One region of the Variovorax sp. P4_B10 genome, then DNA from elsewhere that is predicted to be linked to it. Evidence: predicted binding sites of a transcription regulator. Region 1 holds the regulator's gene; each other region holds the start of a gene.
The links. The regulator LexA, encoded in region 1, represses DNA repair genes until DNA is damaged. The targets are predictions, from matches to a motif close to ACTGTATNNNNATACAGT.
Positions count from the first base shown of each region.

Region 2: the regulator LexA is predicted to act here: its motif matches at 6,785-6,802, upstream of recA (recombinase RecA).
Region 3: the regulator LexA is predicted to act here: its motif matches at 2,291-2,308, upstream of AC1DXX_RS07825 (ATP-dependent helicase).
Region 4: the regulator LexA is predicted to act here: its motif matches at 3,193-3,210, upstream of AC1DXX_RS19190 (PA0069 family radical SAM protein).

Region 1 covers NZ_JBFUHN010000012.1:76,347-82,812, reverse strand. Annotated here, with positions in the region: gene AC1DXX_RS08585 (3-hydroxyacyl-CoA dehydrogenase) at 1-1,294, opposite strand, end outside; gene AC1DXX_RS08580 (MFS transporter) at 1,427-2,584, opposite strand; gene AC1DXX_RS08575 (D-2-hydroxyacid dehydrogenase family protein) at 2,589-3,596, opposite strand; gene AC1DXX_RS08570 (hypothetical protein) at 3,687-4,055, opposite strand; gene lexA (transcriptional repressor LexA) at 4,194-4,877, opposite strand; gene AC1DXX_RS08560 (asparaginase) at 4,951-5,913, shown strand; gene adk (adenylate kinase) at 5,940-6,466, opposite strand, start outside.
Region 2 covers NZ_JBFUHN010000018.1:877-9,010, reverse strand. Annotated here, with positions in the region: gene AC1DXX_RS11110 (DNA topoisomerase III) at 1-1,128, opposite strand, end outside; gene AC1DXX_RS11105 (SET domain-containing protein) at 1,214-1,894, shown strand; gene AC1DXX_RS11100 (biotin--[acetyl-CoA-carboxylase] ligase) at 1,897-2,709, shown strand; gene AC1DXX_RS11095 (sporulation protein) at 2,718-2,915, shown strand; gene AC1DXX_RS11090 (sensor histidine kinase N-terminal domain-containing protein) at 2,934-4,376, opposite strand; gene AC1DXX_RS11085 (hypothetical protein) at 4,526-5,479, shown strand; gene AC1DXX_RS11080 (response regulator transcription factor) at 5,502-6,176, opposite strand; gene AC1DXX_RS11075 (MarR family winged helix-turn-helix transcriptional regulator) at 6,234-6,719, opposite strand; gene recA (recombinase RecA) at 6,866-7,972, shown strand; gene recX (recombination regulator RecX) at 8,021-8,134, shown strand, end outside.
Region 3 covers NZ_JBFUHN010000011.1:25,044-33,177, reverse strand. Annotated here, with positions in the region: gene AC1DXX_RS07840 (ABC transporter substrate-binding protein) at 1-360, shown strand, start outside; gene AC1DXX_RS07835 (5'-methylthioadenosine/adenosylhomocysteine nucleosidase) at 364-1,131, shown strand; gene corA (magnesium/cobalt transporter CorA) at 1,124-2,110, opposite strand; gene AC1DXX_RS07825 (ATP-dependent helicase) at 2,322-4,466, shown strand; gene hpf (ribosome hibernation-promoting factor, HPF/YfiA family) at 4,788-5,117, shown strand; gene AC1DXX_RS07815 (PTS sugar transporter subunit IIA) at 5,304-5,771, shown strand; gene hprK (HPr(Ser) kinase/phosphatase) at 5,913-6,872, shown strand; gene fur (ferric iron uptake transcriptional regulator) at 6,902-7,321, opposite strand; gene AC1DXX_RS07800 (outer membrane protein assembly factor BamE) at 7,410-7,964, shown strand; gene dapB (4-hydroxy-tetrahydrodipicolinate reductase) at 8,111-8,134, shown strand, end outside.
Region 4 covers NZ_JBFUHN010000040.1:32,855-40,988, forward strand. Annotated here, with positions in the region: gene AC1DXX_RS19170 (SRPBCC domain-containing protein) at 1-960, opposite strand, end outside; gene AC1DXX_RS19175 (SAM-dependent methyltransferase) at 996-1,970, opposite strand; gene AC1DXX_RS19180 (thiol-disulfide oxidoreductase DCC family protein) at 2,030-2,461, opposite strand; gene AC1DXX_RS19185 (GbsR/MarR family transcriptional regulator) at 2,521-3,114, opposite strand; gene AC1DXX_RS19190 (PA0069 family radical SAM protein) at 3,234-4,328, shown strand; gene AC1DXX_RS19195 (gluconokinase) at 4,424-4,930, shown strand; gene AC1DXX_RS19200 (glutathione S-transferase family protein) at 5,000-5,635, shown strand; gene AC1DXX_RS19205 (MarR family winged helix-turn-helix transcriptional regulator) at 5,632-6,123, opposite strand; gene AC1DXX_RS19210 (thioesterase family protein) at 6,182-6,709, shown strand; gene AC1DXX_RS19215 (N-acetyltransferase family protein) at 6,716-7,270, opposite strand; gene gnd (decarboxylating NADP(+)-dependent phosphogluconate dehydrogenase) at 7,275-8,134, opposite strand, start outside.

The DNA of each region.
Region 1 (6,466 bases):
TGTCTGTGGCGATGTTGACGATGGTGCCGATCACGCGCTGCGTGACGAAGCCGCCGCTGTCGCGGATCACGCTCACCGCTTTGCCGTCGCGCGCGAAGAGTGCGTGCGCGGCGTCGCGGATGTCGCGGCGCGTGGCGGGGTTGGTGGCCAGCACGCGGCGCTTGGTGGCGGCGTCGTCGATCAGCATGTCGATGCCGACGGTGCGCGTGGCGTCCAGGCGCTCGACGGCCGCGACCGTGGTCACGTCGAAGCCCAGCGGTGCCACCAGGATCAACGAGTGCGGTGCGGCCGCGGCGCCGCTGTCGATCTGGGCGCCCAGCGTGTTGATCAGGCGCAGCAGTTCGGCGCGGCGTGCAGCGCGGGGGGAGACCCAGACCGAGGGCGTGCCGTCGACCACGGGGGGGGCGGCTTCGGGCGTCTGCTGCATCACGCCGTCCTGGTAGCGGTAGAAGCCTTCGTTGGTCTTGCGACCGAGAGCGCCAGCAGCCAGGCGCTGCGCGGTGATCACGCTTGGGCGGAAGCGCGGTTCCTCGAAGTACTGGTGGTAGATCGACTCCATCACCGGGTGCGACACGTCGAGCGCCGTCAGGTCCATCAGCTCGAAGGGGCCGAGGCGAAAGCCGGCCTGGTCTTTCAGGATGCGGTCGATGGTCGCGAAATCAGCCACACCTTCGCCGACGATGCGCAGTGCCTCGGTGCCGTAGCCGCGGCCCGCATGGTTGACGATGAAGCCCGGCGTGTCCTGTGCCTGCACCGCACTGTGGCCCATCTGCACCGCATAGCCGGCCAGCTGCTTGCAGACTTCCGGTGCGGTCTTGAAGCCCGCCACCACCTCGACCACCTTCATCAGCGGCACGGGGTTGAAGAAGTGGAAGCCCGCGACGCGCTCGGGCTGCGCGAGCCCGGCCGCGATGGCCGTGACCGAGAGCGACGAGGTGTTGGTGGCCAGCGTGGCGGTGGGAGCCACCACGCTCTCGAGTTCGCGGAACAGCTTGCGCTTGACCTCGAGGTCTTCGATCACGGCCTCGATCACCAGGTCGCAACCGGCCAGCGCCTGGATCGAATCGGCGGCCTGCACGCGTGCGATCTGGGCATCGCGCGCCGCGGCGTCGAGCTTGCCCTTTTCATGCAGCTTGTTCCATTGGGCGATGAGGGCTTCGCGTCCGCGCTCTGCGGCGCCCGCAAAGCTGTCAAGCAGCAGCACGTCGCTGCCCGCCTGGGCGGCAATCTGCGCGATGCCGCGACCCATGGCGCCGGCGCCGATGACGCCGATTCGGGTGTAGTTCAAAGTCATTTGCTGGAGATTTTCGCTGGTTGGGTGGTATCCGGACCTGGTGTGCAGGTGTGGGCTGAGGAGCCTTCGCAGACGTCGATTTTGCAACCCTCGGAGTCGGGGGCGTCCCGGGTTTTACGCGGGGCCGCGAATTCAGGCCGGCCGGCGGCTGCGGTCGATGGCCACGCTGAGACCGATGGCGATCAGCAGCAGGGCCAGGCCGACTCTGCTCATCCAGGGCGCGGCGTCGTTGGCCAGCAGCCAGCCGCCCAGCGCCGCACCGACCGCCTGGCCGATGTAGATGCCGGAACTGTTGAGTGCCACGGAACCCGGCGCCAGCGCGGGCGCGAGCCCGACGAGCCGCGCCTGCTGGGCCGAGTTGGCGGCAAAGCAGCCCAGCCCCCAGGGCACGAGCACCACCGCCAGCCAGGCCAGCGTGCTCGCAAAGGGCCACAGCAGGAGGCTCAGCGCGATCAGCGAGGTCGTCAGCAGCACCATGCGGCCAGCGCCCACGCGATCGATGAAGCGGCTGACCGCCATGTTGCCCACCAGGCCGAAGGCGCCGAACAGCGCCCACATCAGGCTCAGCATGGTGGCGTCGGCGCCGAAGCTGTGCTTGAGGATAGGCCCGAAGTAGCTGAACAGGACGAACTGGCCGGCACCCTGCAGCGCCGTGACCGACACGATGCCCATCAGCACCGGGCTGCGCAGTACGCGCGACCATGCGGCAGCCGTCAGCGCGGCGGGCCGGATGTGGCTGGGCAGCGTCAGCCAGATCGAGGCCGCACTCACGACGCTGAGCATCGCAACGGCCATGAAGGCCATTCGCCAACCAAGATGGCCGCCGATCAGTGCGCCGATGGGCAGGCCCAGCACGGAGGCCATCGACCAGCCGAGAAAGACAAAGGTCACGGCCCGCCCGCGGTGCTCCGGCGGCACCAGCATGCCGGCGCAGGCGGCGGCTTGGGGTGTGAAGATGGCCGGCGCCACCACCGTGAGCATGCGCACCGGCAGCAGGGCGCCGAAGCTCGGCATCAGGGCTGCGAGGGCGTGTCCAACGGCGTACCAGATGAGGGACAGGGCCAACAACTGGCGACGGTCCCATCCCGCGACCACGGCTGCCAGCAGCGGTGCACCGAGGCACATCACGACCGCGGCGGCAGTGATCAGTTGCCCTGCTGTCGCAACGGTGACAGCGAGCGACGCGCTGATTTCATTGAGCGTGCCGGGCACCACCATCACACCCGTGCCGATCACGAAATTGCCGGCCAGCAGCGCCCAGAGCGCGCCTTGGTGCGCAGGCCGGCTCATGAACTCACCGGCGGACCTGCAGCGCGCCGGGATTCACGATGTTGGTGGGGTTGCCCTTGATGAAGCTCACGACGTTGTCGAAAGCCTGGCCGAAATAGCTTTCGTAGCTGTCCTGCTCCACATAGCCGATGTGCGGCGTGCAGATGCAGTTTTCGAGGCGCAGCAGCGCATGGCCTTGCAGCGGCGGCTCGCTCTCGAACACGTCGACGGCGGCCAGCCCCGGGCGCCCGCGATTGAGCGCAGCGAGCAGGGCATCGGCCTCGACCAGTTCGGCGCGGGAGGTGTTGACGAACAGCGCCGTCGGCTTCATGCGCGAGAGATCCTCGAGCGTGACCAGGCCGCTGGTTTCCTCGTTGAGCCGCAGGTGCACCGACAGCACGTCGGCCGCAGCGAAGAACTCGTGGCGGTTCTGCGCAACCTGGAAGCCGTCGGACCGGGCCTTGGCGCAACTCGCCTCGCGGCCCCAGATCACGACCTGCATGCCGAAGGCCTGCCCATAGCGCGCGACCAGCTGGCCGATGCGGCCATAGCCCCAGATGCAGAGCGTCTTGCCCTTGAGCACCGACCCCAGCCCGAAATTGGGCGGCATCGAGGCCGACTTGAGGCCCGACTGCTGCCATGCCCCGTGCTTGAGGTTGCTGATGTACTGCGGCAGCCGGCGCATGGCCGCCATGATCAGCGCCCATGTCAGCTCGGCGGGCGCTTGCGGAGAACCGGTGCCCTCGGCCACCGCCACGCCCCGCTCGGTGCAGGCATTGACGTCGATGTGGCCACCGACGCGCCCGGTCTGCGAGATGAGCTTGAGCTTGGGCAGCTTTTCGATCAGCTGGCGCGAGATCTGGGTGCGCTCGCGGATCAGCACGATCACGTCGGCGTCCTTGAGGCGAACCGACAGTTGCCCGATGCCCTTGACCGTGTTGGTGTAGACCTTGGCCGCGTACGCGTCCAGCTTGGCGGCGCAGCGCAGCTTGCGCACGGCGTCCTGGTAATCGTCGAGGATCACAATGTTCATGGCGTGCCATTGTGCCTCGCAGCATTGCAATGTCGCGCCTGTGAACGTTTGGATACCCACCCCGGGCGGCCTGCCAAGGGGTGAAATGGCTCAGTGCAGGTGTGCGGAGCGGGGGGCCGAGCTCACGGCTTCCGCGGCCTCGAGCGCCGCCAAGCGGTCGAGTTCCGCGCAGACATCGGCCATCCGGCCCGAGATCACGACGCGGCTGGCGCTGCGTTGCTGCCCTTTTCCGTCGACGACACGCACCACGCGCAGCGGGCGGGCGGAGGCGGTTGCTGTTGGCACGGCTGCGCCGGCGGACCGCGCCGTGCAGGCCGGGCGCACGGCCACGTAGCGCAGTCCGGCGGCGGTGTCGCCGCTGTTGTCCCGGCGACGAGGGCGGCGCGCAGGCATGAGGCGGCTTGCAAGCGATTGCAGCGGCATCCAGAAATCAACGATGGCGAGGAGGGCGATTCCCATGTGAACTCCAAAAAAGTCTGAGGTTGAACACAGGCAGGATTTCTTGAATCGGCCGCGACAGGGTGATGGCGACTTTGCGCCATACGCCCGCCACCTGTTGCGACCGGATGGGGTGCTGCTGCGTGCAGGCCGCGAGGCCTACATCAGCATGGTGTTGCGGATGAGGCCGACCGCGAGGCCTTCGATTTCGAAGGGCTCGCCAGGCTGGACGATGATGGTTGGGTAGTCGGGGTTTTCGGCGTGCAGCTCGATCACCTGCTTGTTGCGCTTCAGGCGCTTGACGGTGACTTCGTCGCCGAGGCGTGCGACCACGATCTGGCCGTTGCGCGCTTCCTTGGTGGCCTGCACGGCGAGCAGGTCGCCGTCCATGATGCCGGCGTCGCGCATCGACATGCCGCGCACCTTGAGCAGGTAGTCGGGCTGGCGCTGGAACAGCGTGTTTTCGACGTAGTAGGTCTGGTCGACATGTTCCTGCGCCAGGATGGGCGAGCCGGCTGCGACGCGGCCAATGAGCGGCAGCGCCAGCTGGGCCATGCCGGGCAGCGACAGCGAGAACTGGCCGCCTTCGCGGTGGCGTGTTTCGTTGAGCGAGCGCAGCGCATCGCCCTTGAGGCGGATACCGCGCGAGGTGCCGCTGACGAGTTCGATGACGCCCTTGCGGGCCAGGGCCTGCAGGTGCTCTTCGGCGGCATTGGCCGACTTGAACCCCAGCTCATTGGCGATTTCGGCACGCGTGGGCGGAGCGCCAGTGCGCGCGATGGCGCTCTGGATCAAGTCGAGGATCTGCTGCTGGCGGGCTGTAAGCTTCACGGCGAACTGCATATGTGGTTCCTTGCGGCACTGGCTAGATATCCAGTACCTGTATTTTTAACCAGTTTTTAAAAGTTGACAAGCCATGGCCAATTCCCCTTTGCCTGAAGTGCGTCGCGTGGTGGTTCTGGGCACCGGCGGAACCATCGCTGGCAGGGCCGCCAGCAGCGGCGACAACATCGGCTACACCGCCGGGCAAGTGGGCGTGGGAGACCTGCTGGGCGGCATCGAGGCGCCCGAGGGCGTGACACTGGTGGCGGAGCAGGTGGCGCAGGTCGACAGCAAGGACATGGGGTTCGAGATCTGGCAGAAGCTCGCCCAGCGTTGCGTGCATTGGCTGGCGCAGCCCGATGTGGCGGGCGTGGTGATCACCCACGGCACCGACACGCTCGAAGAGACCGCGTTCTTCCTTCACTCGGTGCTTGCTTCAGCCAAGCCCGTGGTGCTGACCTGTGCGATGCGTCCGGCCACCGCGCTCTCGCCGGACGGGCCGCAGAACGTGCGAGACGCCATTGCGGTCGCGGTAACGGCTGGCGCGCGGGGCGTGACGGTGGTGTGTGCCGGCACGGTCCACAGCGGTCTGGATGTGCAGAAGGTGCACACCTACAGTCTCGATGCCTTTGCTTCGGGCGATGCGGGGCCGATCGGCTATGTGGAAGAGGGCGGAGTGCGGCGCGTGAGGGAGTGGCCGGATGCGACGCCGCCCCGGGCCTCGAAGGCCCTGGATGCGCCGGGACCCTGGCCCAGGGTCGAAATCGTCATGAGCCACGCCGGCGCGAGCGGCGCGATCATCGATGCCCTTCTTCGGGAGGGCGCAGAGGAGCCCGTTCGTGGGCTGGTCCTCGCCACGACCGGCAATGGCACCTTGCACCATGCGCTGGAAGCCGCCGCACTGAAGGCGCAGGATGCCGGCATTGCGGTGCTTCGCGCGACGCGTTGCACCAGCGGGCGCATCCTGCCGAAACCCGATGACCGGCTGCGGGACGCAGGCGCGCTCACTCCGGTGAAGGCGCGCATCGCGCTGATGCTGGAACTGCTCGGGAAATAGCCGCCGGTCGACGGGCGGCCGAGAGATCAGCTGCTCAGTGCCGCCAGCGCACGTTGCGTGATTTCGTCGACCGTGCCGACGCCCTTGATGGCGCGGTACTTCGGCGCGGCGGCCGGATCGGCCTTGGCCCAGGCCGAGTAGTAGTCGACCAGCGGACGCGTCTGCTGGCTGTAGACCTCGAGCCGCTTGCGCACGGTTTCTTCCTCGTCGTCCTTGCGCTGGATCAGGTCTTCACCGGTCACGTCGTCCTTGCCTTCGAGCTTGGGCGGGTTGAACTTGACGTGGTAGGTGCGGCCCGACGCGGGGTGGGAGCGGCGGCCGCTCATGCGTTCGATGATGTCGCTGAAGGGCACGTCGATCTCGAGCACGTAATCGAGCTTGACGCCTGCGTCCTTCATGGCATCGGCCTGCGGAATGGTGCGCGGGAAACCGTCGAACAGGAAACCGCCGGCGCAATCGGGCTGRGCGATGCGCTCTTGCACGAGGTTGATGATCAGGTCGTCGCTGACCAGCGCGCCCGCGTCCATGACGGCCTTGGCCTGCAGTCCGAGCG
Region 2 (8,134 bases), on a different contig from region 1:
CGGCGCCAGGTGCTTCATGCCGCTCTCGGCGAGCATCTCCATGGTCTGCTTCACCACCGGCAGATAGTCTTCGGGCAGCGCGCGCGAATCGGTACGCGGGTAGGTCAGCGCCTTGTGGCGTTCGTACAGGCTCTGCGCCAGCGCCAGCGTGGTCTTGGCGCTGAAGCCGAAGCGGCCGTTGGCCTCGCGCTGCAACGAGGTCAGGTCGAACAACCCGGGCGATGCCTGCGTGGTGGGCTTGCTCTCTTCGGTGACGGTGGCGGGCTTGCCGCGCGAGGCGTTGGCGATGGCCAGCGCTTCCTGCTCGTGCCAGACGCGGTCCGCCCGTTGTTCAGGGTCCGGTTCTCCATTCGCGAGAAGCGGCGCGTTGGCCTTCTTCCAGTCGGGGTTGAACCACTTGCCCGGGTACTCGCCGGCCTCGGCCGCAAAGCTGCCGTGCACTTCCCAATAGTTGCGCGAGACGAACTTGCGGATCTGCTCCTCGCGCTCCACCACCACCGACAGCGTTGGCGTCTGCACGCGGCCCACGGTCGTCAGGAAGAAGCCGCCGTCGCGCGAATTGAACGCCGTCATGGCGCGCGTGCCGTTGATGCCCACCAGCCAGTCGGCCTCGGAGCGCGAGCGCGCGGCATCGGCCAGGCCCTGCATCTGCTTCTCGGTGCGCAGCGCGTCGAAGCCGTCGCGGATCGCCTGCGGCGTCATCGATTGCAGCCACAGGCGCTTGACCGGCTTGCCCAGCGGGCTCTTGCCGCCGGCGTATTGCTCGATCAGGCGGAAGATCAGCTCGCCCTCGCGGCCCGCGTCGCAGGCGTTGATGAGCTGCGTCACGTCCTTGCGCTTGGCCTGCTTGACCACGGCGTTCAGGCGCGTCTTCGTCTTGTCGACCGGCTTCAGGTCGAAATGCGGCGGAATCACCGGCAGGTTGGCGAAGCTCCACTTGCCGCGCTTGACGTCGAACTCCTCGGGCGCCTGGATTTCGACCAGGTGACCGACAGCGCTGGTCACGACATAGCTGTCGTTCTCGAAATGCTCGTCATGTTTGTCGAATTTGCCGGCCACCGGCGTGAGTGCACGGACGATGTCCTGTGCCACCGACGGCTTTTCTGCAATTACCAAAGTCTTTGTCATCTGAGGGCTCTCTATACTCTGCGGCTTCCCGCGTGCGCACGCGCACACGCGCATGTGTGCATATTCAAACTAACAGACTTCGGCGATGCCTTCCAAATCCCCACTTTCCGGCGGCCGCGACACGGAAGCCCTTCATCCCCCCGAGGGGGAGGCGCGGCCTGCCTCGAGGCGGCCCAGCGGCCGCCGCATCCAGACGCGCCGTTCCACCGTCCATGGCAACGGCGTGTTTGCCGTACAGGACCTGGCCGAAGGCGAAACGCTGATCGAATACAAGGGCGAGGTCATCAACTGGAAAGAGGCGCTGCGCCGCCATCCGCATGACCCGGCCCAGCCGAACCACACCTTCTACTTCCACATCGATGACGGGCGCGTGATCGACGGCCATGTCAATGGCAATGCCGCCCGCTGGATCAATCACTCGTGCGAGCCGAACTGCGAGGCCGACGAAGTCGATGGGCGCGTTTATATCAAGGCGCTGCGCAACATCGCAGCAGGCGAAGAGCTCAACTACGACTACGGCCTGATCATCGACGAGCCGTACACGCCGAAGCTCCTGTCCGAATTTCCTTGCTGGTGCGGCTCCGAGCAGTGCCGCGGCACGCTGCTGACACCCAAGGACGAGGACGAAGAGAAGAAAAAGAAGAAAAAGGCGAAGAAGAAGGCTGAAAAGAAAAAGGCTGAGAAGAAGGAAGCCAAAAAGGCTGAGAAGAAAGCCGACAAAAAGGCCGAGAAGAAGTCCAAAAAGGACAAGTCCGACAAGGACTGAGCATGAGCAACACCACGGCCGCCTGGTTCGAAGACCGGATCGCCGCGGCGGTGGCGCCGCTGTTGCCGGGGTTCACGGTCGAGGCCGTGGCCGAAATCGACTCCACCAACACCGAGCTGATGCGCCGCGCGCGCGCAGGCCGTGTCGAGCCCGTGCTGCTGGTGGCCGAGCGCCAGACCGCAGGTCGCGGCCGCCTCGGCCGGCCCTGGCAGAGCGCGCAGCAGCAGGAAGAGCAGCCCTCGCTGACCTTCTCGCTCGGCCTGCCGCTCGCGCCGGCCGACTGGTCGGGCCTGTCGCTTGCCGTCGGTGTCAGCGTGGCCGAAAGCCTCGACCCTGCGGGCGAACACAAGGTCGGCCTCAAGTGGCCCAACGACCTCTGGGTGGACGACCGCAAGCTGGCCGGCATCCTGATCGAAACCGCATTGCCGCACGCCGGTGGGCCCGATGCGCAGCGCTATCTGGTGATCGGTATCGGCATCAACATCGGCGCACGCGAGGCCGACGGCATGCGCACACCACCGGCCTGGCTGCGCCAATGGCGCCCGGACGCGACCGCGCCCGAGGTGCTGCGCGAACTGGCCGCACCGCTGGTGCGCAGCGTGCTCGCCTTCGAGGCACAGGGCTTCGCGCAGTTTGCCGAGCGCTTTGCGGCGCGCGACGTGTTGCGCGGCCGCGAGGTGGTGCTCAGCGATGGTACTGCGGGCGTCTGCGAAGGCGTGGCCTGGAGCGGCGAGCTGCAGGTGCGCACGGCCGCGGGCCTGCAAACGATCACGAGCGACGAAGTGAGCGTGCGCCCTCGCGGCATGGCCTTCTGAACATCATCATGAAACTGCGCTTGCTACTCATCGCCCTGCTGCTGGCCAATGCCGGCTATTTCCTGTGGGCGCGTGGCGACCTGGTGGGTTTCGGCCTCGCGCCGGCGAGCCTCAACGAGCGCGAGCCGCAGCGCATGGCGCGGCAGATCAAGCCCGAGTGGGTGCAGATCCGCAAGGAAGCGAAGGCCGGCGCGCCCGCGCCGTAATTCCACAGGGGGCGGGTTTCATCCTGGTGCCCCGCTATCGAAGCGCACCGTGAAACGCGCACCGGGCGGCTGCTTGCCGGGGTGCGCGTCTTCCAGCTTGATCTGCGCGAGGTGCTGGTTCGCAATCTCGCGCACGATCGGCAGGCCCAGCCCCGAGCCGTCGGCCTCGTTGCCGAGCACGCGGTAGAACGGCTCGAACACCAGTTCGCGGTCGGACTCGGCGATGCCCGGGCCGTTGTCCTCCACCTGCAGCAGCAGCACATGGCCGAAGGGATCGGCCAGCACGCGCGCGGTGATCACACCGGGGCGCTCGGGGGTCGAAGGCGTGTAGTTGAGTGCGTTGTCGACCAGGTTGCGCACCAGCTCCTTCAACAGCGTCGGGTTGCCGTCGAACACCACGCCGGGCGCGCCCGCCTCCGCGCCGTCGTAGCCGATGTCGATGCGCTTTTCGATCGCGCGCGGCACGGCCTCGCGCACCACCTCGATCGTGAGCCGCGCCAGGTCGCAGGGCTGGCGATGGGTGTTGGCGCTGTTGCCTTCGGCGCGCGCCAGCGACAGCAGCTGGTTCACCGTGTGCGTGGCGCGCACGCTGGCGCGGCCGATCTGCTTGAGCGACTGCTTGAGCTCGTTGGCATTGGCGCCTTCGCGCTGCGCCAGGTCGGCCTGCATGCGCAGGCCCGCGAGCGGCGTCTTAAGCTGGTGGGCTGCGTCGGCGAGGAAGCGCTTCTGGGTGTCGATGGAGTCGTTGAGCTTGTTCAGGAGCTCGTTGACCGACGACACCAGCGGCACCACCTCGAGCGGCACCGACGATTCGTCGAGCGGGCTCAGGTCGCCGGGGCGCCGTTCGCGGATGCGCGCCTCCACCACCGACAGCGGCTTGATGCCGCGCACCAGCGCAAGCCAGATCAGCAGCACCGCGAGCGGCAGGATCGCGAACTGCGGCAGCAGCACGCCCTTGATGATCTCGATGGCGAGCACGGACTGCTTCTCGCGCGTCTCGGCCAGCTGCAGCAGCGTGGGGGGGACCTCGTCGGTGCCGCTGGCGATCCAGAGCGAGGCCACCCGGACGGGGTTTCCGTGGACTTCGCTGTTGCTCAGCAGCACGACGCCGGGACTCGGCGGGTCGTCCACGTTCGGGCGCGGCAGCTCGCGCTCGCCGCCGAGCAGCGTGCCGTGACCGTCGAGCAGCTGGTAGTAGACATGGCCGGCTTCGTCGGCGCGCAGGATCTCGCGCGCCGGCTGCGAGAGCACGAACTGGGTCTGGCCCTGCTTCACCGTCACCAGTTCGGCCAGCGCCTTGATGTTGTGCGAAAGCGCGCGGTCGTAGGGTGCGTTGGCGATGCCCTGTGCCACCAGCCAGGTAACGCCGATGCTCACCGGCACCAGCAGCAGCAGCGGCGTGAGCATCCAGTCGAGGATCTCGCCGAACAGGGAGCGCTGGGCGCGCTGGAAGAGCTTCAAGGGACAGGTTCCTGATGAGGCGCGAGAAATTTCTAATCCGCGTGACTTAGTGCCGTTGCAACGAGCCGCTTCGCGGGCGGTCGCATGGGTGTCCGGTTGTAGTCTCTGCATGCAGTTTCTGCAATTCAAAAAATCTCAGGGAGAGAGTCATGAAAAACAAATCGTTGGGCGGCTGTCCGCAGCCGTTGTGGATCGCCGCGACCGTGTTGGCCGCAGGTGTCGGGGTGACCGGATGTGGGGGCGGTGGCGGGGGTGGAGGCGGCGGCGGTGGATTTCCGTTGCCGTTGGTTCCGCCGGTCGCAACGGCACCCGCTCCCGCACCGGCCCCTGCGCCGGCTCCTGCGCCGAATCGCGATCCGCTTCCAGGCAGCGAGGCGCTGCCGTCGTTGAGTGCACCCCAGGCCGGGTCGACCGCCGCGGTGGGCAACGACAGCGAAGGCGTCTATGTCACGCTGCGCGGCCTCGCCTACGTCGGCGCCGATGGCGCGATCGCGCGGCAGTTCAACGTCGGCTCGCTATGGGGGTCGATCAAGACGACCGGCCTCAACTGGACTTTCAATCCGGACACGACCTTCTACTTCGTCGGTGCATCTCCCGTGACGGGCTCCGGCACCTTTTCGCCGAAGGTTTCGATGGACGGGACCTATGCTTATGGTTCGCGCGAGTCGTCGGCGTTCGGGCCGCTGAGCTACGCGATCGAGAACGCCCTGGCGGTCTCGCAGGACAGTGTCGTGGGCAAGTGGGCCAACACGGACACCAGCTTCGGCATCAGCATCTCGGTCGAAGTCGACGCCAAGGGAGCATTCACCGGCAAGACGACCGGCGTGCAGGTGGGCAACTGCAGCATCTCGGGCACAGTGGCACAGGCGCAGCCCGGCACGTCCAAGAACATGTACGGCGTTACGATGACGGCGGTCGACGCCGGTACCGATACGAAGACAGCCTGCCAGCTCGATACCACCCTGCCCTATGCGGGACCTGCCGTCATATCGCTGGTGCCGGCGGGCAACTTCGACAGCAACGGCTATTTCCGGGGGATCTCGTTCCTGGTCAAGAGCGGCGCTGGCGCCACGCTCTCCGCGAACCTTCGCAAGCAGTTGTAGCGATCCCCCTCGCGGACAGGGCTCAGCCAGGGATCTTCTCGAGGCAATAGCCCAGTCCGCGAACCGTCGCAATGCGCACCGGGCCCTTCTCGATCTTCTTGCGCAGGCGGTGGATGTAGACCTCGATGGCGTTGAGGCTCACCTCCTCGCCCCATTCGCACAGGCGGTCGACCAGCTGGTCCTTGCTCACCAGCCGGCCGGCGCGCTGCAGCAGCACCTCGAGCAGGCCGAGTTCGCGCGCCGACAGTTCGATCATCTTGCCGTCGATGGTCGCCACGCGGCCGGCCTGGTCGTAGACCAGCGGGCCGTGGCGGATCGCGTTGCTGGTGGCGCCCATGCCGCGCCGCGTGAGGGCGCGCACGCGCGCCTCGAGCTCCTGCAGGCTGAAGGGCTTGGCCATGTAGTCGTCGGCGCCGTGGTCCAGGCCCTTGACGCGCTCTTCCACGCTGTCGGCCGCGGTGAGCACCAGCACCGGCAGCTGCGAGCCGCGGGCACGCAGGCGTTTCAGGATCTCGATGCCGTGCAGGCTGGGCAGCCCGAGGTCGAGGATCAGCAGATCGAACTCGTTGTGGGTCATGAGCGCGGTGTCGGCTTGCGAGCCGTTCGCCACGTGGTCGACCGCCGCGCCCGAGGTGCGCAGGCTGCGCAGCAGGGCATCGGCCAGCACCTGGTCGTCTTCGGCAATCAGAATCCGCATAGGCCACCTCCGGCAGTGTCGGCGCCCCTTGGCGCGCGTTGATCTCCGCCTTGGAGTCTAGCCCTCTGTGTAGGCTTCCAGTCCGATGGTTACCACGGTGGCGATCTCGTCGCCGACGCTGCTGCGGAACTCGCGCTCGGCCTGGGTCACCGCGCTGCGGAAGGCGTCGAGCCAGGCCAGCCCGTCGGCCGTGAAGAGCACGCGCCGCGCCCGCGCGTCGAGCGGATCGGGGCCGCGCGTGACCAGCCCCCAGGCCTCGCACTGGTCGACCAGCGCGCCCATCGCCTGCTTGGTCATGCCGGCGCGCTCGGCCAGTTCGGTCAGGCGCGAACCCTCGCGCGACAGATGGCGTGTGATGTGGATGTGCGCAGCGCTCACCTGGGCGCGGGCGGCGAGGTTCGAGAGGGCCAGCGGCACGTCGACGTCGTGCGCCATCAGCGCCAGCACGCGCTCGTCGAAGCGGCGCATCGCGTGGCCCAGCAGGCGGCCCAGGTGGGTCTGGCGCCAGGCGTCGGAATCGGGCGGAAAGGCGGCTTCTGGCATGGTCCGGAATGGTAAAGCAAACTGATCAAAAAATGGGTTTACGGAAACCCATGAGCCCCTACACTACTGTTCAAGCATCCAGCCTGTGATTAAAAGCAGATGGATGAAACCCGACACAAACCATTGATCTTCAAGGAGTTTTCCACATGGACGCAGTCGTCAAGGGCACCAGCATCTCGGTCGCCAACAGTGAAAAGGCCAAGGCCCTGCAGGCCGCGCTGGCCCAGATCGAAAAGCAATTCGGCAAGGGCACGATCATGCGGCTCGGCGAAGGCGAGGCCCTCGAGGACATCCAGGTGGTCTCCACCGGCTCGCTGGGCCTGGACATCGCCCTGGGCGTCGGCGGCCTGCCGCGCGGCCGGGTGATCGAAATCTACGGCCCGGAATCGTCGGGCAAGACCACGCTCACGCTGCAGGTCATCGCCGCCATGCAGAAGCAGGCCGGCACCTGCGCCTTCGTCGATGCCGAGCATGCGCTCGACGTGCAGTACGCCCAGAAGCTCGGCGTGAACCTGTCCGACCTGCTGATCAGCCAGCCCGACACCGGCGAGCAGGCCCTCGAAATCGTCGACTCGCTGGTGCGCTCGGGCGCCGTCGACCTGATCGTGATCGACTCGGTCGCCGCGCTCACGCCCAAGGCCGAAATCGAGGGCGAAATGGGCGACTCGCTGCCCGGCCTGCAGGCCCGCCTGATGAGCCAGGCGCTGCGCAAGCTCACCGCCACCATCAAGAAGACCAACTGCATGGTCATCTTCATCAACCAGATCCGCATGAAGATCGGCGTGATGTTCGGCTCGCCCGAAACCACCACCGGCGGCAACGCGCTGAAGTTCTACGCCTCGGTGCGCCTGGACATCCGCCGCATCGGCACCATCAAGAAGGGCGACGAGGCCATCGGCAACGAAACCAAGGTCAAGGTGGTGAAGAACAAGGTCAGCCCTCCGTTCAAGACGGCGGAGTTCGACATCCTGTTCGGCGAGGGCATCAGCCGCGAAGGCGAAATCATCGACATGGGCGTCACGGCCAAGATCGTCGACAAGTCGGGCGCCTGGTATGCCTACAACGGCGAGAAGATCGGCCAGGGCCGCGACAATGCCCGCGAGTTCCTGCGCGAGAACCCCGAGCTGTCGCGCGAGATCGAGAACAAGGTGCGCGAATCGCTGGGCATTCCGCTGCTGGCGGCCGATGCCGGGACCGAGCCCGAAAAGGCCGAGAAGCCTGCCAAGGCGCCCAAGGCTGACAAGGGCGAATAAAGCCCCGATGCGGCTCTCTCCGACGAGGGCCGCGCGAGCGACCTCCAGATGGCCTTCGGTGCCCCCTCCCTCAAAGGCCGCGCACTGCGGCTCCTGAGCCAGCGCGAGCATTCGCGCGCGGAACTGGAGCGCAAGCTGGCCAGGCACGAAGAAGAACCCGGC
Region 3 (8,134 bases), on a different contig from region 1:
AAGCGCCTGCAGGCCGGCGAGCACCAGATGGGCATGCTGGGCTGGACCGGCGACAACGGCGACCCGGACAACTTCCTCTACACGCTGCTGGGCTGCGCCTCGGCCAAATCGGCCAGCGGCAGCAACATCTCGAAGTTCTGCTACCAGCCTTATGAAGACCTCGTGGTGAAGGCCAAGAGCGCGACCAAGCAGGCCGACCGCGACGCGCTCTACAAGAAGGCGCAGGTGATCTTCAAGGAACAGGCGCCGTGGTTCACGATTGCGCATGCGGTGCAATTGAAGCCGGTGCGCAAGGAAGTCGTTGACTTCAAGCTGAGCCCGTTCGGCCGCCACACCTTCTACGGCGTGGACATCAAGTAAACCGTGGCCGCGCCCATTGCCATCGTCGCTGCGATGCACGAGGAGCTGGGTGCGCTCCTCGCGCAGATGCCCGACGAGCAGCGTGTGCGGATCGCCGGGCGCGACTTCTGGATTGGCCATCTGCATGGCCAGCCCGTGGTCGCGGTGCTGTCGCGCATCGGCAAGGTCGCGGCGGCGGTGACGGCCACGGTGCTGCTCGAGCGGTTTGCCGTGCGGGCCATCGTCTTCACCGGCGTCGCGGGCGGACTCGCGCCGGGCGTGAAGGTTGGCGATGTGGTCGTCGCAACGGAACTGCTTCAGCACGACCTCGACGCCTCGCCGATCTTTCCGAGATACGAAGTGCCCTTGACGGGCCTTTCGCGCTTCACTGCCGATGCGGCGATCGGCGATGCATTGGCGGCCGTTGCCGAAGAGACGTTGCGCGACCCGGTGGCGTTGGTGGGGCAGGGGGCCGTCGACGAGTTCGGCCTCCAGTCGCCGAAAGTGCATCGTGGCTTGTTGATCAGCGGCGACCGCTTCGTCTCGACCGCTGCCGAAAGCGAAGCGTTGCGCCGCCATCTGCCCGATGCGCTCGCGGTGGAAATGGAGGGCGCCGCAGTGGCACAGGCATGCCACGACTACGGCGTGCCGTTCGCGGCGATGCGGACGATTTCGGATCGCGCAGACGACGCAGCGCATGGCGACTTCGCACGCTTCGTCGCCGAGGTCGCGAGCCGCTACAGCCTCGCGCTGGTCGATGCGTGGCTGGCCAGGCGGCCTGCCGCTACTTGAGCCAGCCGCGCCGGCGAAAGTACCACATCGGCACCAGCGCGCTGGCCGCCATCAGCACGATGGCATACGGATAGCCCATTGCCCAGTCGAGCTCCGGCATGAACTTGAAGTTCATGCCGTAGATGCTCGCGATCAAGGTGGGCGGCAGCAGCGCCACGCTGGCCACCGAGAAGATCTTGATGGTCTTGTTCTGGTTGATGTTGATGAAACCGACGGTCGCATCCATCAGGAAGTTGATCTTGTCGAACAGGAAGGCCGTGTGGTTGTCCAGCGACTCGATGTCGCGCAGGATCTGCCGCGCCTCTTCGAACTGCTCGGCGTTGAGCATCTTGCTGCGCATCATGAAGCTGACCGCGCGGCGCGTGTCCATCACGTTGCGGCGGATGCGGCCGTTCAAGTCTTCCTGCCGCGCGATGGCACCGAGCACCTCGCCGGCCAGCTCGTCGCTGACGTTGCCCGACAGCACTTTCTTGCCGGCCACCTCGAGCTCGTCGTAGATGTTCTCCAGCGTGTCGGCCGAGTATTCGGCGTCGGCGTCGAAGAGCTTGAGCATCACTTCCTTGGCATCTTCGATCAGCCCCGGTGCGCGGCGTGCGCGCATGCGCAGCAGGCGGAACACGGGCACGTCCTCGTCGTGGATCGAGAACAGCACGCCGCGGCTGCGCAGGTCGGTGTTGTGCTGGTTCAGGATGAAGGCGACGCGCACGGTGCGCGGGTCTTCGTCGTCGTCGATCAGGAAGTCGGAGCGGATGTGCAGTTCGCCGTTGTCTTCCTCGTAGAAGCGGGCCGACTCCTCGATGTCCTCGTCCATCGCGTCTTCGGGAATCGAGAGACCGTAGTACTGCTTGATCCAGCGCTTCTCTTCGAGCGTGGGCGACTCGAGGTCGACCCAGATCGGCTGGAACTTGGAGAGCTCCTCCAGCGCCTCGATCTCTTCCTGGACGAGGCGGCCGTTGGCGAGCGTAAAGATGTTGAGCATGGGCTCACTCCCGGGGATGACTGAACGTTGGGCGAGGGCGGGGCGCTTTCAATTCCCAGGCCCGGCGCAAGGCGTCAGAAGGGAGTTGAAAGCTGCCGAGACGGGGCGGTTTCCAAGGGGAGTCTCCGGTTGCAGCGAGGCGCGATTATGTCACCGGCCACGAGGCGGCAAGGCGTCCGGACTGGACGGACATACAGTAAAGTCTGGTCCCATGCAGACCGCTGCGCTCCCCGTTTTTTCCGCTGCGCCCCAGACCCAGGCCGAGCGCCTGGCCGCGGCGCTCGCCACGCTCAACGACGAACAGCGCGCGGCGGTCGAACACGGCGTGGATGCGACGGTGGGTGGCGATCACCGCCCCCTGCTCGTGATTGCCGGCGCCGGCTCCGGCAAGACCAGCACGCTGGCGCACAGGGTGGCGCACCTGATCGCGGGCGGTGTCGATCCGCAGCGCCTGCTGCTTTTGACCTTCTCGCGCCGCGCCGCGCAGGAAATGGAGCGCCGCGCGGGCCAGGTGCTGGCCCGGGTGCTGGGCCTGAAGTCGGAGCGGCCGCCCGCGCTGCCGTGGGCCGGCACCTTCCATGGCATCGGCGCGCGCCTGCTGCGCGAATACGCCGCGCAGATCGGGCTGGACGAGAACTTCACGATCCACGACCGCGGCGATGCCGAAGACCTCATGGGGCTGGTGCGGCACGAGCTGGGCCTGTCCTCGACGGTGAACCGCTTCCCCCGCAAGGGCACCTGTCTGTCGATCTACTCGCGCTGCGTCAACACGTGCGCGCCGCTGGCCGATGTGCTCAAGGAAGCCTTCCCCTGGTGCGGCGAATGGGAGGCCGAGCTCAAGAACCTGTTCGGCGCCTACGTCGAGGCCAAGCAGCAGCAGAACGTGCTCGACTACGACGACCTGCTGCTCTACTGGGCCGGCATGGTCGCGGAGCCTGCGCTGGCCGAGGCCGTGGGCGCGCGGTTCGACCATGTGCTGGTCGACGAATACCAGGACACCAACCTGCTGCAGGCCTCGATTCTTCTGGCGATGAAGCCCGACGGACGCGGCGTCACGGTGGTGGGGGACGACGCGCAGTCGATCTACGCGTTCCGCGGCGCGACGGTGCGCAACATCCTCGATTTTCCGTCGCAGTTCTCGCGGGCTTCGGCGGAAGGCCCCGTTCCGGTGCCCGCGCGGGTCGTCACACTGGAGCGCAACTACCGCTCGACGCAGCCGATCCTCGATGTGTCGAACCGCGTGATCGCGCAGGCGGCCGAGCGTCACGCCAAGACGCTCTGGACCGACAAACCCTCCGCCGGCAAGCCGCAGCTGGTGCTGGTGCCCGACGAGGCCGGGCAGGCGCGCTGGGTGGCCGACAAGGTGCTCGCGCACCGCGAGGGCGGGCTGGCGCTCAAGTCGCAGGCGGTGCTGTTTCGCACCTCGTCGCACAGCGCGGCACTCGAGCTCGAACTCGCGCGCCGCAACATCCCGTTCATGAAGTTCGGCGGCCTCAAGTTTCTCGAGGCCTCGCATGTGAAGGACCTGCTCGCGGTGCTGCGCTTCGCCCAGAACCCGCGCGGGCGCATGGCGGGGTTTCGCGTCACGCAGCTGATCCCCGGCATCGGACCCGTCACGGGCACGCGATTGCTCGACGCGATGGACCAGGCCGCCGACCCGGTGGCGGCGGTGCGCGGCTTCGTGCCGCCGTCCGCTGCGCGCGAACAGTGGGCCGGCTTTGCCGAGGCCTATGCCGCCTTGCGCGCGCCTTCGCTGGCGTGGCCGACGGATGTGGAACTGGCGATGGGCTGGTACCTGCCGCACCTGGAGCGGCTCTATGACGACACCTCCGGCGTGCGCCGCGCCGATGTGGAGCAGCTGGTGCGGCTCGCCTCGGGCTACGCCTCGCGCGAGCGCTTCCTGACCGAACTCACGCTCGATCCGCCGGAGGCCACGAGCGATCGCCCCGGTCCGCCGCTGCTCGACGAGGACTACCTGATTCTCTCCACCATCCATTCGGCCAAGGGCCAGGAATGGAATTCGGTGCATGTGCTCAACGTGGTCGACGGTTGCCTGCCGGCCGACGTGGCGCAGAGCGCGCATGAGCTCGAGGAGGAACGACGCCTGCTCTACGTCGCGATGACGCGGGCCCGCGACCATCTGCACCTGCTGGTGCCGCAGCGCTTCTACATCACGCAGCAGGCGGCGCGGGGCGACCGGCACCTCTATGCGAACCGCACGCGTTTCATCGCGGAGGCCGATCTCGCGGGCTTCGAACAGCAGACCTGGCCGCCACCGCCGGTGCGTCCGCCCGCGGTGCCGCCGCCCACCGCCGTGATCGACCTGCGCAACCGCATGCGCGCCGCCTGGCGCTGAAACTGCTGGCCCTTCGTCCGGGAGGGTCACCGATGGCAAAACGCTGAAACACTTGCTTCCAAATGGCCGCAATGGCGGGCCAACATGCGCGGGCAGCTATGGAATCAATAGCGGATTGAAGCAGAACCCGGCGGCGCCTGCCACCCGGAGAACTCAGGTATTGCAATACCGTGACAGCTTGGGCATAGTGAATCGGCCATCTCTTCTTTCCCCCCTCTTTCTCCTTCTCCCCCTCTCCCCCCAATCAAACCTGTTTCGCCGGCCACGTTCCATCCCGGAGCGCGGTCATTTTCCCAACCGTCAATTCTCAGGAGGTCATTCATGAATTTGACGATCAGCGGTCATCACCTCGACGTCACACCTGCCTTGCGCACCTACGTCACGAGCAAGCTGGACCGGATCACACGGCACTTCGACCAGGTGGTCGATGTGAAGGTGATCCTCACGGTGGAAAAGCAGAAGGAAAAGGAACGCCGCCAAAGGGCGGAGTGCAACATCCACGTCAAGGGCAATGACATGTTCGCGGAGTCGAGCCACGCTGATCTCTACGCTGCGGTCGATGAACTGGTCGACAAGCTCGACCGCCAGGTGGTGCGCCACAAGGACCGCCTGCAGGACCACCACCACGCGGCACCCAAGCGCGTGATGTGAGCCCCTTGGGGTTCGCACAGGCCGCCTTCGGGCGGCCTTTTGCTTTTCCGACTGCGGCAGTAGGTTTTTACAAGGCCTTCCCTGGAGCGCGAGGCCTGCGAGCAACATGCTGTAAACAAAAAGTAGATAGCGGGACTGGGGGTTTTTACCAAGCGGGTGCATAATCGCCCCCGCTCTGCCCCCACCATGAATCGCCTCGCGTCCATCCTGCCGCCCGCCCAAGTGCTTGTGAGCGTTGACGCTACCAGCAAGAAACGTGCTTTCGAAGAAGCAGGCCTGCTGTTCGAAAGCCTTCACGGCCTGGGACGCGCCCTGATCACCGACAGCCTGTTTGCGCGCGAGCGCCTCGGCTCCACCGGTCTGGGCCACGGCGTTGCCATTCCGCATGGCCGCATCAAGGGCCTCAAGGCTCCGATGGCCGCTGTGTTCCAGCTGGCGAATCCCATCGGGTTCGACGCCCCCGACGAGCAGCCCGTCGGGCTGCTGATCTTCCTGCTGGTGCCCGAAGCGGCCACGCAGAAGCACCTCGAAATCCTCTCCGAAATCGCCGAGCTGCTGAGTGATGCCAGCCTGCGCGAACAGATCAAGTCCAGCACCGATGCCGCCGCGTTGCACGGCCTGATTGCAGGCTGGCAATCCACCCAAGTCGCTTGAGGTGGCTCGCCCCCAGGCTTCGCGCACTTCGTGTCGCTGCGCCAACCCCCTGCCGGGGGCAATACCGGCGGCCCGGCGAAGCCGGTTCCGCGGTATTCTGGGCTGCTCCAAACTAGGCGTTGAGCGCCGTCTCCTGAACGCATGAAGCCGACCGTCATCAGTGCCGATGCCATGTTCGAGGAGTTCCGCGGGTCGCTCCGCTGGGAATGGCTCGCAGGCCTCGGTGCCTCGGAACGCCAGTTCGACCCCGAAGTCATCAGCCGCGCCCAATCGGCCGCCGACCTGGTCGGCTACCTCAACTACATCCATCCGTACCGCGTGCAGATCCTGGGCGCCCGCGAGGTGGCCTACCTGACGCGCGGCAGCCCCGAAGACTGCGCCCGGCGCATCGCCCGCATCGTCACGCTGGAGCCGCCGATGCTGGTGCTGGCCGATGGTCAGGCCGCGCCCGACGAGCTGCTGTCGATCTGCGAGCGCGCCCAGCTGCCGCTGTTCGCCACGCGCGAGTCGTCGGCCTTCGTGATCGACCTGCTGCGCGCCTACCTGTCCAAGCACTTCGCCGAGCGCACTTCGATGCACGGCGTGTTCATGGACATCCTGGGCATGGGCGTGATGATCACGGGCGAGTCCGGGCTCGGCAAAAGCGAGCTCGGCCTCGAGCTGATCTCGCGCGGCAACGGCCTGGTGGCCGACGATGCGGTCGATCTCTACCGCATCAACCAGAACACCATCGAGGGGCGCTGCCCCGACCTGCTGCTGAACCTGCTGGAAGTGCGCGGCATCGGCCTGCTGGACATCCGCGCGATCTTCGGCGAGACGGCGGTGCGAAGGAAGATGCGGCTGAAGCTCATCGTGCATCTCGTGCGGCGCGACAGTTTCGAGCGCGACTACGAGCGCATGCCTTCGGCGCCGCTCACACAGGACGTGCTGGGCATCCCGGTGCGCAAGGTCATCATCCAGGTGGTGGCGGGGCGCAATATCGCCGTGCTGGTCGAGGCGGCGGTGCGCAATTCGATCCTGCAGCTGCGGGGCATCGACACCTATGCGGATTTCGTGGCGCGCCACCACAAGGCGATGGAAAACGGACGCGACGGCGACTGAACCGCGCCGATGCGGCCGCCGCCGGGCCGCTAACGTTTTTTTACACAGTCGCCGCAGAGGCCGTAGAGGGACATGGCGTGGTCCTGCAGGATCCAGCCCTTGTCCTTGGCGATCATCTGCTGGCGGCGCTCGATCTCGGCGTCGTAGAACTCCTCGACCTTGCCGCACGAGGTGCAGATCAGGTGGTCGTGGTGCGTGCCCTCGTTGAGCTCGTAGACGGCCTTGCCGCTTTCGAAGTGGCTGCGCTCCAGGATGCCGGCCTGTTCGAACTGCGTCAGCACCCGGTACACCGTCGCCAGGCCGATGTCGGAGTGTTCGTTGAGCAGCACGCGAAACACGTCTTCGGCCGTCATGTGCCGCTGGCTGCCGGTCTGGAAGATCTCCAGAATCTTCAGGCGCGGCAAGGTGGCCTTGAGGCCGGTGTTCTTGAGTTCGTCGATATTGGCCATGATGGTTCCTGCACCCTGCGCGGCGGTCAGGTCCTGAAAAGGTCAGCCGCTACAATGGTCGATCATATCGCTACCCCCTTTTCCTCCCATGCCTGCCATTCTCCAACGCCGTCCCTGGCTGCTGGCTGCGGCCGTTGCCGCGACGCTCTGCCTCGGTGCCTGCAGCGGCTTCAGCGATCGCACGCGTGGCGCGCTGACGGCCATCACCCCTTACAAGGTCGAAGTGGTGCAGGGCAATTTCGTGTCGAAGGAGCAGGTCGCGGCGCTCAAGCCCGGCATGTCGCGCCAGCAGGTGCGTGAAATCCTCGGCACTTCGCTGCTGAACGACGTTTTCCATGCCAACCGCTGGGACTACGTGTTCACCATCCGCCGCCAGGGCGTCGATCCCCAGGAGCGCCACCTGACCGTGTTCTTCAACGGCGAACTGCTCGACCGCTTCGAAGGCGACGAGATGCCCAGCGAAGAAGAATTCGTCGCCACGCTCGACACCCGCAAGAAAGCCGGCAAGGTGCCCCAGCTCGAAGCGTCGGAAGACGAACTCAAGAAATTCGCGCCCGCCAAGGACGAGAAAGCCGACGCCGCTGCATCGGCGTCCGTGCCCTCGCTGCCGGCGGCGTATCCCCCGCTCGAAGCTGCGCGCTGAGCGCAGCGGGAGCGGGCGGCGCCCGCCGAGTCAGGCGGCGTCCGTCCGGTGCCCATCATGGTTTCCAGTGGCCTGCGGGCCATTCCGAAGACTGAATCCGCGTGACTGAACCTACTTCCTCCTCCTCCATTTCCGCCACCCCCGCGCTGCGCCGCATTGCCATCGCCGGG
Region 4 (8,134 bases), on a different contig from region 1:
ATACCAGTTGAAGCGGGTGCTGACGCGCCACGAGACATCGATGCGCAGCTCGGTGCCGCCGTCGCGCGGCGTCAGCGTGTAGGCCGAGTCGCGCAGGTCGAAGTAGTGGCCGCCGATCACCACGTGGTCGTCGAGCGCGCCCGCAGGGAAGGAGTCGGGCGAGAAACGGTAGCGCCACTTCACGCGCTGCTGCGGCTGCCATTCGGTGATGATTCCCTCGAAGTGCACATCCTTCTGCCACTGCACCTTGCGCACGCGGCCTTCAGGCGTGTCTTCGGTCACGCCGGCCACCGGCATCGGCACGCCGATGCGGTAGGCCCAGGCATCGCCGACTTCGCCGGGCCGGATGTCGCGCGCATCGTTGAGTTCGTGCCAGACGCGCCCGGCCGGTGCAGCGATGAAGAGCGTGCGCGAGGTGTTCGAGATCCGCTCCGGGTTGGGCAGCTGCGGCTCGATGGCGCCGAGCGCGAGCGGCAGCGCCGCGAAGCTGTAGAGCGCGCGCTTCGGCCAGTCGGTGAGGCGGCACACCAGCCCCATCAGCAGCCCGCCGACGCTGCCCATGAGGGCGAAGAGCGGCACGATCACGACGGCGCAGATCATCCCCTCGATGTAGACCAGCAGCGTGCCGACCACGAAGAGCGCTGTCGAGAGCCACGGCGTCCAGAGGTAGTAGCCCCAACTGCGCCGCTCGATGCGCTCGGCCATGTAGACGGTGACCGCACCGCACACCGCGGGCGCGAAGTAGATGAACGAGCCGAGCATCGCGGAGAACGCGCGGCCCGGGCTGCCGCTGAAGGCGAAGCGCATCGCCAGTGCGGCCAGCGCGCCGACGAGCACTGGCCAGAACCAGGCGAAGGGCATGCGGCGCGGGGGCTTGTCGTCGGGGTCGGTGGCGTTGGCGGCGGCTGCGGAAGGGGTCCACTCGTCGAGCCGGCTGTCTTCGGGGTCTTCGGTACGCATGAAGGGTCTTCTCCTCTTTGGATTCGCTGTTTGTTCTATCGGCCGGCCGGCTCGCTGCTGCGCCGCGCGGTCACCATGGCGTAGTCGAAGTCGCGCCAGAACATGCCGAGTGCCAGCGCGCAATAGCTCGCCACGATGTGCTTGCGGCGCCAGGGGCTCAGCCTGCCGCGCGCCTTCCACAGTTCGGCGAGCGTGAAGCGCGTGGCCAGCACGGGAATGTGCAGCGCGCTGGGCGCGACGCGCCAGCGCAGCGACTTGAACGCGATGTCCTCGAAGCCGTTGTCGCGCAGCGCGGCGGTGAAGTCCTCGCGCGTGGCGAGCGTGGGCACGGCCCAGCTGTCGGCCCAGAGGCGGTGCAGCCAGTGGGCGATGCGGCCGGGCTTGCGCCGCAGCAGAAAGCCGTCGACCACCACGAGCCGTGCACCGGGCTTCAGCAGGCGCGCGGCCTCGCGCACGAAGTCGGCCTTGCCGGTGCCCTCGGCGTAACAGGCGCTTTCCAGCGCCCAGGCGCCGTCGGCCTGTGCGGCGGGCAGGCCGGTGCGGGTGTAGTCGGCTTCGATGTGGGCCATGCGGTCGGCCACGCCGGCCGCGGCATCGAGCCGCGTTGCGATGCGGTTCTGCACGGGCACGTTGGTGATGGTCACGGCATAGAGCGAAGCGTCGTCGCCAACCAGCGTGCGCGCTGTGGCGCCGGCGCCGCAGCCCATGTCGACCACGCAGCGCCGATGGCCCGGGGCGGGCTGCGACTCGTCGAGCCGCAGCGCCTGGCCGACTGCGCGGTTCATCTCCACCAGCATGCCTTCGCGACGCAGCGGGTTGAGCCCGGCGCGCCAGAAGCCGAAGTGCATGTTGTAGCTGGGGCTCCAGGCGCTGTAGTCGACCGCGACCTCGGTGAAATAGTCCTGCGTGTCTTCGGCCGTGATGGGCGCGCTCGCGGGATGGCTGGCGGGGTGCACCGGCGCTTCGGGTGCGTTGGACATGCGGAAGTCGGACTGGAAGACGTTGGGCATCGAGGCCCTTTCGGTCGGTGGTTCTTGTTGTTCCCTGAGGGTGCGACAGCGTGATTCGTTCAGAGGCGGCAGTTGTCGTCCGCGCAGGTGGCCGGCGCGATGGCGCCGCGGCCTGCCAGCCGGGCGACGAGCCAGCGCGGCAGCCGGTAGCGGTTGCGTGCGAGCACGGCGTAGGCGCGGTCGGCCAGCGCCCCCACCACCGGCAGGTCGAGCAGGAAGCCACCGGCCGGCAGGCCCACCGCATTGCGGCAGGCGCGGATCGCGGCGACGCCGTCCAGCACGCGGCCCGCGGCGTCGACCGCATGCATCGCCGTCATCAGCGCTTCGCGCGGTGCCGGGCCGCCGGAAAAGCCGGCGGGCGAGCAGTCGACGAGATTCAGTCGCCCGGCGGCATCGCGGGCCTTCATCGCACCCATCTCGGCGACGCAGAGCGGGCAGGTGGCGTCGTAGTAGACGGTCAGCGGGTAGGCGTCGGTTGCGATGCGGCTCATGGTGTTCTTGATTCTCGATATTTCAGTCAAAACAGAAATCAATGGGCAAAAAAAAGCGCTCAGATCATCGGCAGGCTGGCATGGTGCGCATCGGGGTCGTCGCCCTTGCCGGCAGGCGCGGCAGGTGCCGCATCGCCGCGCACGAACTTCTGCACGCTGGCACCGAGCGTCAGCACCTTGTCGAGCGTGCCGGGCGAGAGCCGCAGCATTTCGTCGGCCCAGGTGGCGAGCTTGTTCATGAGCTCCATGGTCGAGCGGATGCGGTCCTGCGCATCGGCCGGCTCCTTCTGGAAGTCGGGGCTGGAGACCAGCTCGCGCAGCACGCGGACGGTGGGATCGAACTCGCGTTCCTTGCGCTCGCGCACCACGGTGCGAAACAGCTCCCAGACGTCGACGCTGGTCTCGAAATAGTCGCGACGGTCGCCCATGGTGTGGGTCACGCGCACGAGGTTCCAGGCCTGCAGTTCCTTCAGGCTGTTGCTGACGTTGGAGCGCGCGACGCCCAGCGTTTCGGAGAGCTCTTCGGCGTGCATCGGCTTGCCATGGGCGAAGAGCAGGGCGTGGATCTGCGAGACGGTGCGGTTGACGCCCCACATGGAGCCCATTTCGCCCCAGTGGAGGACGAACTTGCGTTGAATGTCGGTGAGTTCCATAGCGCCGAGTTTAAGATTTCCTAAATTTCTGTCAAGAGAGAAATGAAAAATCGAGCAAGTGATGGTGAATGGTGGAATACTGTATGAATAAACAGTGAATTCCATCCAAAGGATTTGCCATGCCCGCAGCCCAGGTTCCCATCCACATCATCAAGGGCCGAGGTGCGGCCACCCGGCTGGCGCACCGTTTCTCGAAGGACGAGCGCAACGCCTTCGACGACGGCTGGGGCACGCTGGAAGAGGGCGCGGCCGAAGCCGACGCACTGCTGCCCATCGCGACCGAGGTGCGCTTCGAGGACGTGAAGTCGGTGCTCAACGAAAACGACTCGCCCGACATCTACTTCGACCGCTCGCTCAACCCCTACCGCGGTTGCGAGCACGGCTGCATCTATTGCTTCGCGCGGCCCACGCACAGCTACCTGAACCTCTCGCCCGGCCTGGACTTCGAGACCAAGCTGATCGCCAAGCGCAACATCGTCGAGGTGCTGCGCGCCGAACTCGGGCGCAAGAGCTACCGGCCGAGCTATATCGCGATCGGCACCGCCACCGACTGCTACCAGCCCATCGAGCGCGAGTTGCGGATCACGCGGTCGATCATCGAGCTGCTGAAGGAGGTGCGGCATCCGTTCGCGCTGGTCACCAAGTCGAGCGCCATCGAGCGCGACCTCGACCTGATCGCGCCGATGGCCGCCGACCACCTGGCCGCGGTGTACATCACGGTGACCACGCTCGACGGCGAACTCGCCCGCAAGCTCGAGCCGCGCGCCGCTGCGCCGCACCGGCGGCTGCGCACCATCCGCACGCTGGCCGACGCGGGCGTGCCGGTGGGCGTGAGCGTGGCGCCGCAGATTCCCTTCGTGACCGAAGACATGGAGCATGTGCTCGAGGCTGCCTGGGAGGCCGGCGCGCGCAGCGCGTTCTACACGGTGGTGCGGCTGCCGTGGGAAGTGGCGCCGCTCTTCAAGGAATGGCTGATGCTGCACTACCCGCAGCGCGCGGACCGCATCATGGCGCGCATCCACGAGATGCGCGGCGGCAAGGACTACGACGCCGACTTCGCCACGCGCATGAAGGGCAGCGGGCTCTGGGCCGACCTGATCCACCAGCGCTTCCAGAAGGCGACGAACCGCCTGGGCTTCAACCGCGAGCGCATTCCGCTCGATATCGCTGCGTTCCGGCCACCGGGTGCAGCGGGGCAGGGCAATCTCTTCTGAGTTTGCTGCTGCGCTGCGTTCCTGTTTGCGGGTAGATTTGCTTCCTGCCGGGCGGCTGGGGCCGTCGGGCATCGACGACGACATCAAAGGTGCGCATGAACGGGATCTGGCTGGTGGTCATGGGTGTTTCTGGCTGCGGAAAATCGAGCCTGGGGGCGGCGCTGGCCGTCGGGCTCGAGCTGCCGTTGATCGAGGGTGACGACCATCATCCGCCGGCGAATGTCGAGAAGATGAGCCGGGGCATTGCGCTGACCGATGCGGACCGCGTCGGCTGGCTCGCGACGCTGGGCCGCGCGCTGGCCGACTCGCCGCAAGGGGCGGTGCTGACCTGCTCGGCGCTCAAGCGCAGCTACAGGGATCAGTTGCGCGCGGCCGCGCCGGGGCTGCGCTTCGTGTTCATGGCGATCGAACGCGCCGAGTCCGAGCGCCGTGTCGCCGCACGGGCCGGCGCGGGCGAGCACATGTTTCCGGCCAGCCTGGTGGCCAACCAGTTCGCGACGCTCGAGTCGCCAGTTGGCGAGGTGGGCGTGCTGGCGGTCGATGCGACCGCGCCGCTGGGGGTGCTGGTCGGGCAGGTGAAGGCCTGGTTGCCTGCCGGCTAGTTGTCTGCTGCGCTGCGCATGACCCGGCTTGTGTTCGCGCCCGAATCACGCACCAAACGGAGCCTCACGATGACCATCATCATTACCGCCTTTGAACGATCGCCCGATGGCGGCAAGGGACTGGCGCGCGATACGCGCGTTCGCTGGGCGCTTGAAGAAGCGGGCCAACCCTACGAGGTTCGCCTTGTTTCGTTCCGTGCGATGAAGGAACCCGCGCATCTGGGCCTTCATCCGTTCGGCCAGATTCCAACCTATGAGGACGGCGATCTCGCCCTGTTCGAGACAGGCGCGATCGTCTTCCATATCGCCGAGCGCCATGCGGGCCTGTTGCCGGACGATGCCAATGCCCGGGCCCGTGCGATCACATGGATGTTTGCCGCGCTCAACACCGTGGAGCCGCCGATCCTTGAACTCGCAACCGCCAGGTTTCTGGAGGGCGACAAGCCCTGGACCAAGGAGCGCTTGCCTCTGGTCATGGATCGCATCCGTCATCGGCTGGACCAGCTTTCTGCCCGCCTGGGCGATGCGGACTGGCTCGATGGTGCGTTCAGCGCGGGCGACCTGATGATGGTGTCGGTGCTGCTCAGGCTGAGACCCTCGGGCATTCTGGACGAATTTCCGAACCTGGCTGCCTATGTCGCCCGCGGCGAAGCGCGGCCCGCATACAAGCGGGCTTTCGCCGCCCAATTGGCAATCAACGGCTAGGTCTTGCCGGCCCGCAGCGCCTCGAGCACCACGGACACGCGGTTCATCGTGTCGGCCACTGTTTCCAGCTCGCCCTCGGTGGCCGGCGCCACCATGGCGGTGACGAGTTCGGCCTGGACCGCCAGGCACTTCTGCGCCATGGCCATGCCGTCTTTGGTGAGCGTCAGGCGCCGCACGCGCGCGTCGGCCCCGTCGCTGTCGCGCCGGACCCAGCCCTTGGCCTCCATCTGCGTGAGCAGCATGCTCACGCCGCTCTTGGCAACGAAGCAGCGCGCCGCGAGCGCCTGCTGCGTGATGCCCGGCGTGGTCGCAATGGTCGCCAGCACCTCGTGTTCGCCCACGCGCAGGCCGATGGCGGCGAGCCGCGCGGTCATCACCGCATCGCAGAGGTTGTAGGCACGTATCACCGCCAGCCAGGCGAGCGTGCCGTGGGGCGAGGAGGGCGCGCGGTCGGACTTGCGGGGCTTTGGGGTCTTCGCAGCGGGCATTGGATATGGTTCAGTGTTGAACTATACTGTTCATCATTGAACCAATTCTAGTCTTCCCATGAACCTCTACCTCCGCCTGCTGATGACCCTGCTGCGTGCCTGGCGCGCACCGCGCCTGGCTCCGGGCGACGCGCTGGAGCGGCGGTTGCGCGTGCTGCCCAACGACCTCGACATCAACGGCCACATGAACAACGGCCGCTACCTGACGATCATCGACCTGATGCTGGTCGAATACTTCGTGCGCACCGGCTTTGCCGCCACCATGCTGCGCCAGGGCTGGCGGCCGATGTCGGGCGGCTCGCTCATCAGCTACCGTCGCGGGCTGAACCCCTTCGACGTGTACACGCTGCGCTTCCGGCTCGACGCCACCGACCAGCACTGGAACTACATGCGCTTCGAGTTCGTCAAGGGCGACAAGGTCTGCGCCGCCGGCTACATGAAGGGCGCTGCCGTGGGACGTGGCGGGCTGGTGCCCAACCTCGAGTCGTATGCCGCCATGGGCCTCGTGCCACCGGCGCATGCGCTGCCGCCGCCGGTGCGCGACTGGATCGCGGCCGAGCAGGGCGTGATGGGCGCGGCCTGGTAAGCCTGACTAGGGAACGGGCGCATCGAGCGCCAGCCGCAGCCGCGTGACGTTGGGATTGCCCGGGTCGCGCTGCACCTTGAAGCCCAGCTTGCGCGCGAGGCCCAACATCGCGAGGTTGTCGAACAGCGTGATGTCCGCGAGCTGCCGCACGCCGGCCTCTCTGGCCGCGGCGATCAGCTTGCGCATGAGCTTCCCGGCAAGTCCGCGGTGCTGCCACGCATCCGCGATGACGATGGCGAACTCGGCCGTCGCTGCCGTCTCCGGCGTGTCGCCGCGCACGTAGCGCACCACGCCCATCTGCTGCTCGACGCCATCGACCAGGGTGGTTGCGATGAGCGCGAGCTCGCGGTCGTAGTCGATGTGGGTCATGCGCCAGAGCTCGTCGGGCTGCGGCTTGCGTGGCGACAGCAGGCGGTGGTAGCCCGTCTCCTTCGACAGGCCGGCCACGAAGGCCGTGTGCATTTCGAGGTCGTCCGCGCGGATCGGCCGGATGCAAACCGGTGTGCCATCGGCGAACTGCCAGTCCTCGACCAGATGACTGGGGTAGTCGAGGGCCGGCATGGCATCAGCCGATGACTTCGGGCCAGTCGGTATGGAAGAACTGGCCTTCGGGCTTGTCGGTGCGCTCGTAGGTGTGCGCGCCGAAGAAGTCGCGCTGCGCCTGCAGCAGATTGGCCGGCAGCCGCTCGGTGCGGTAGCTGTCGTAGTAGGCCAGCGAGGCGCTGAACGCCGGCACCGGAATGCCGTTGCTCACCGCCAGCGCCACCACCTCGCGCCAGTTCTGCTGCGTGCGGTTCAGCAGGTCCTTGAAGAAGGGATCGAGCATCAGGTTGCCCAGGGCCGGGTCGGTGCGGAAGGCATCGGTGATGCGGTTCAGGAAGCGCGCGCGGATGATGCAGCCGCCGCGCCAGATCGCCGCGATGCGGCCGAGGTCGAGCTTCCACGCCTTCTTGTCGCCCATCGTCTTGACCAGGTCGAAGCCCTGCGTGTAGCTGATGACCTTCGAGGCGTAGAGCGCGTCGTGCACCTTGGCCACCAGCGCCTTCTTGTCGAGCGAGAGCTCGATCTTCGGCCCCTGCAGCACCTTGCTGGCCGCCACGCGCGCCTTCTTCTGCGACGACAGCACGCGCGCCTCGACGGCGGCATTGATGGTGCTGATGACCACCGCGTTCTCGGCCGCGTTGATCAGCGTCCACTGGCCCGTGCCCTTCTGGCCGGCCTTGTCGAGGATCAGGTCGACGACCGGCTTGCCCGTTTCCGGGTCTTTCTGCTCGAGCGCCTTGGCGGTGATCTGGATCAGGTAGCTTTGCAGCTCGCCCTCGTTCCATTCGCTGAAGATCGCGGCCATCTCGTCGGTGCTGAAGCCGGCGGCCTTGAACAGGCTGTAGGCCTCGCAAATCAGCTGCATGTCGCCGTACTCGATGC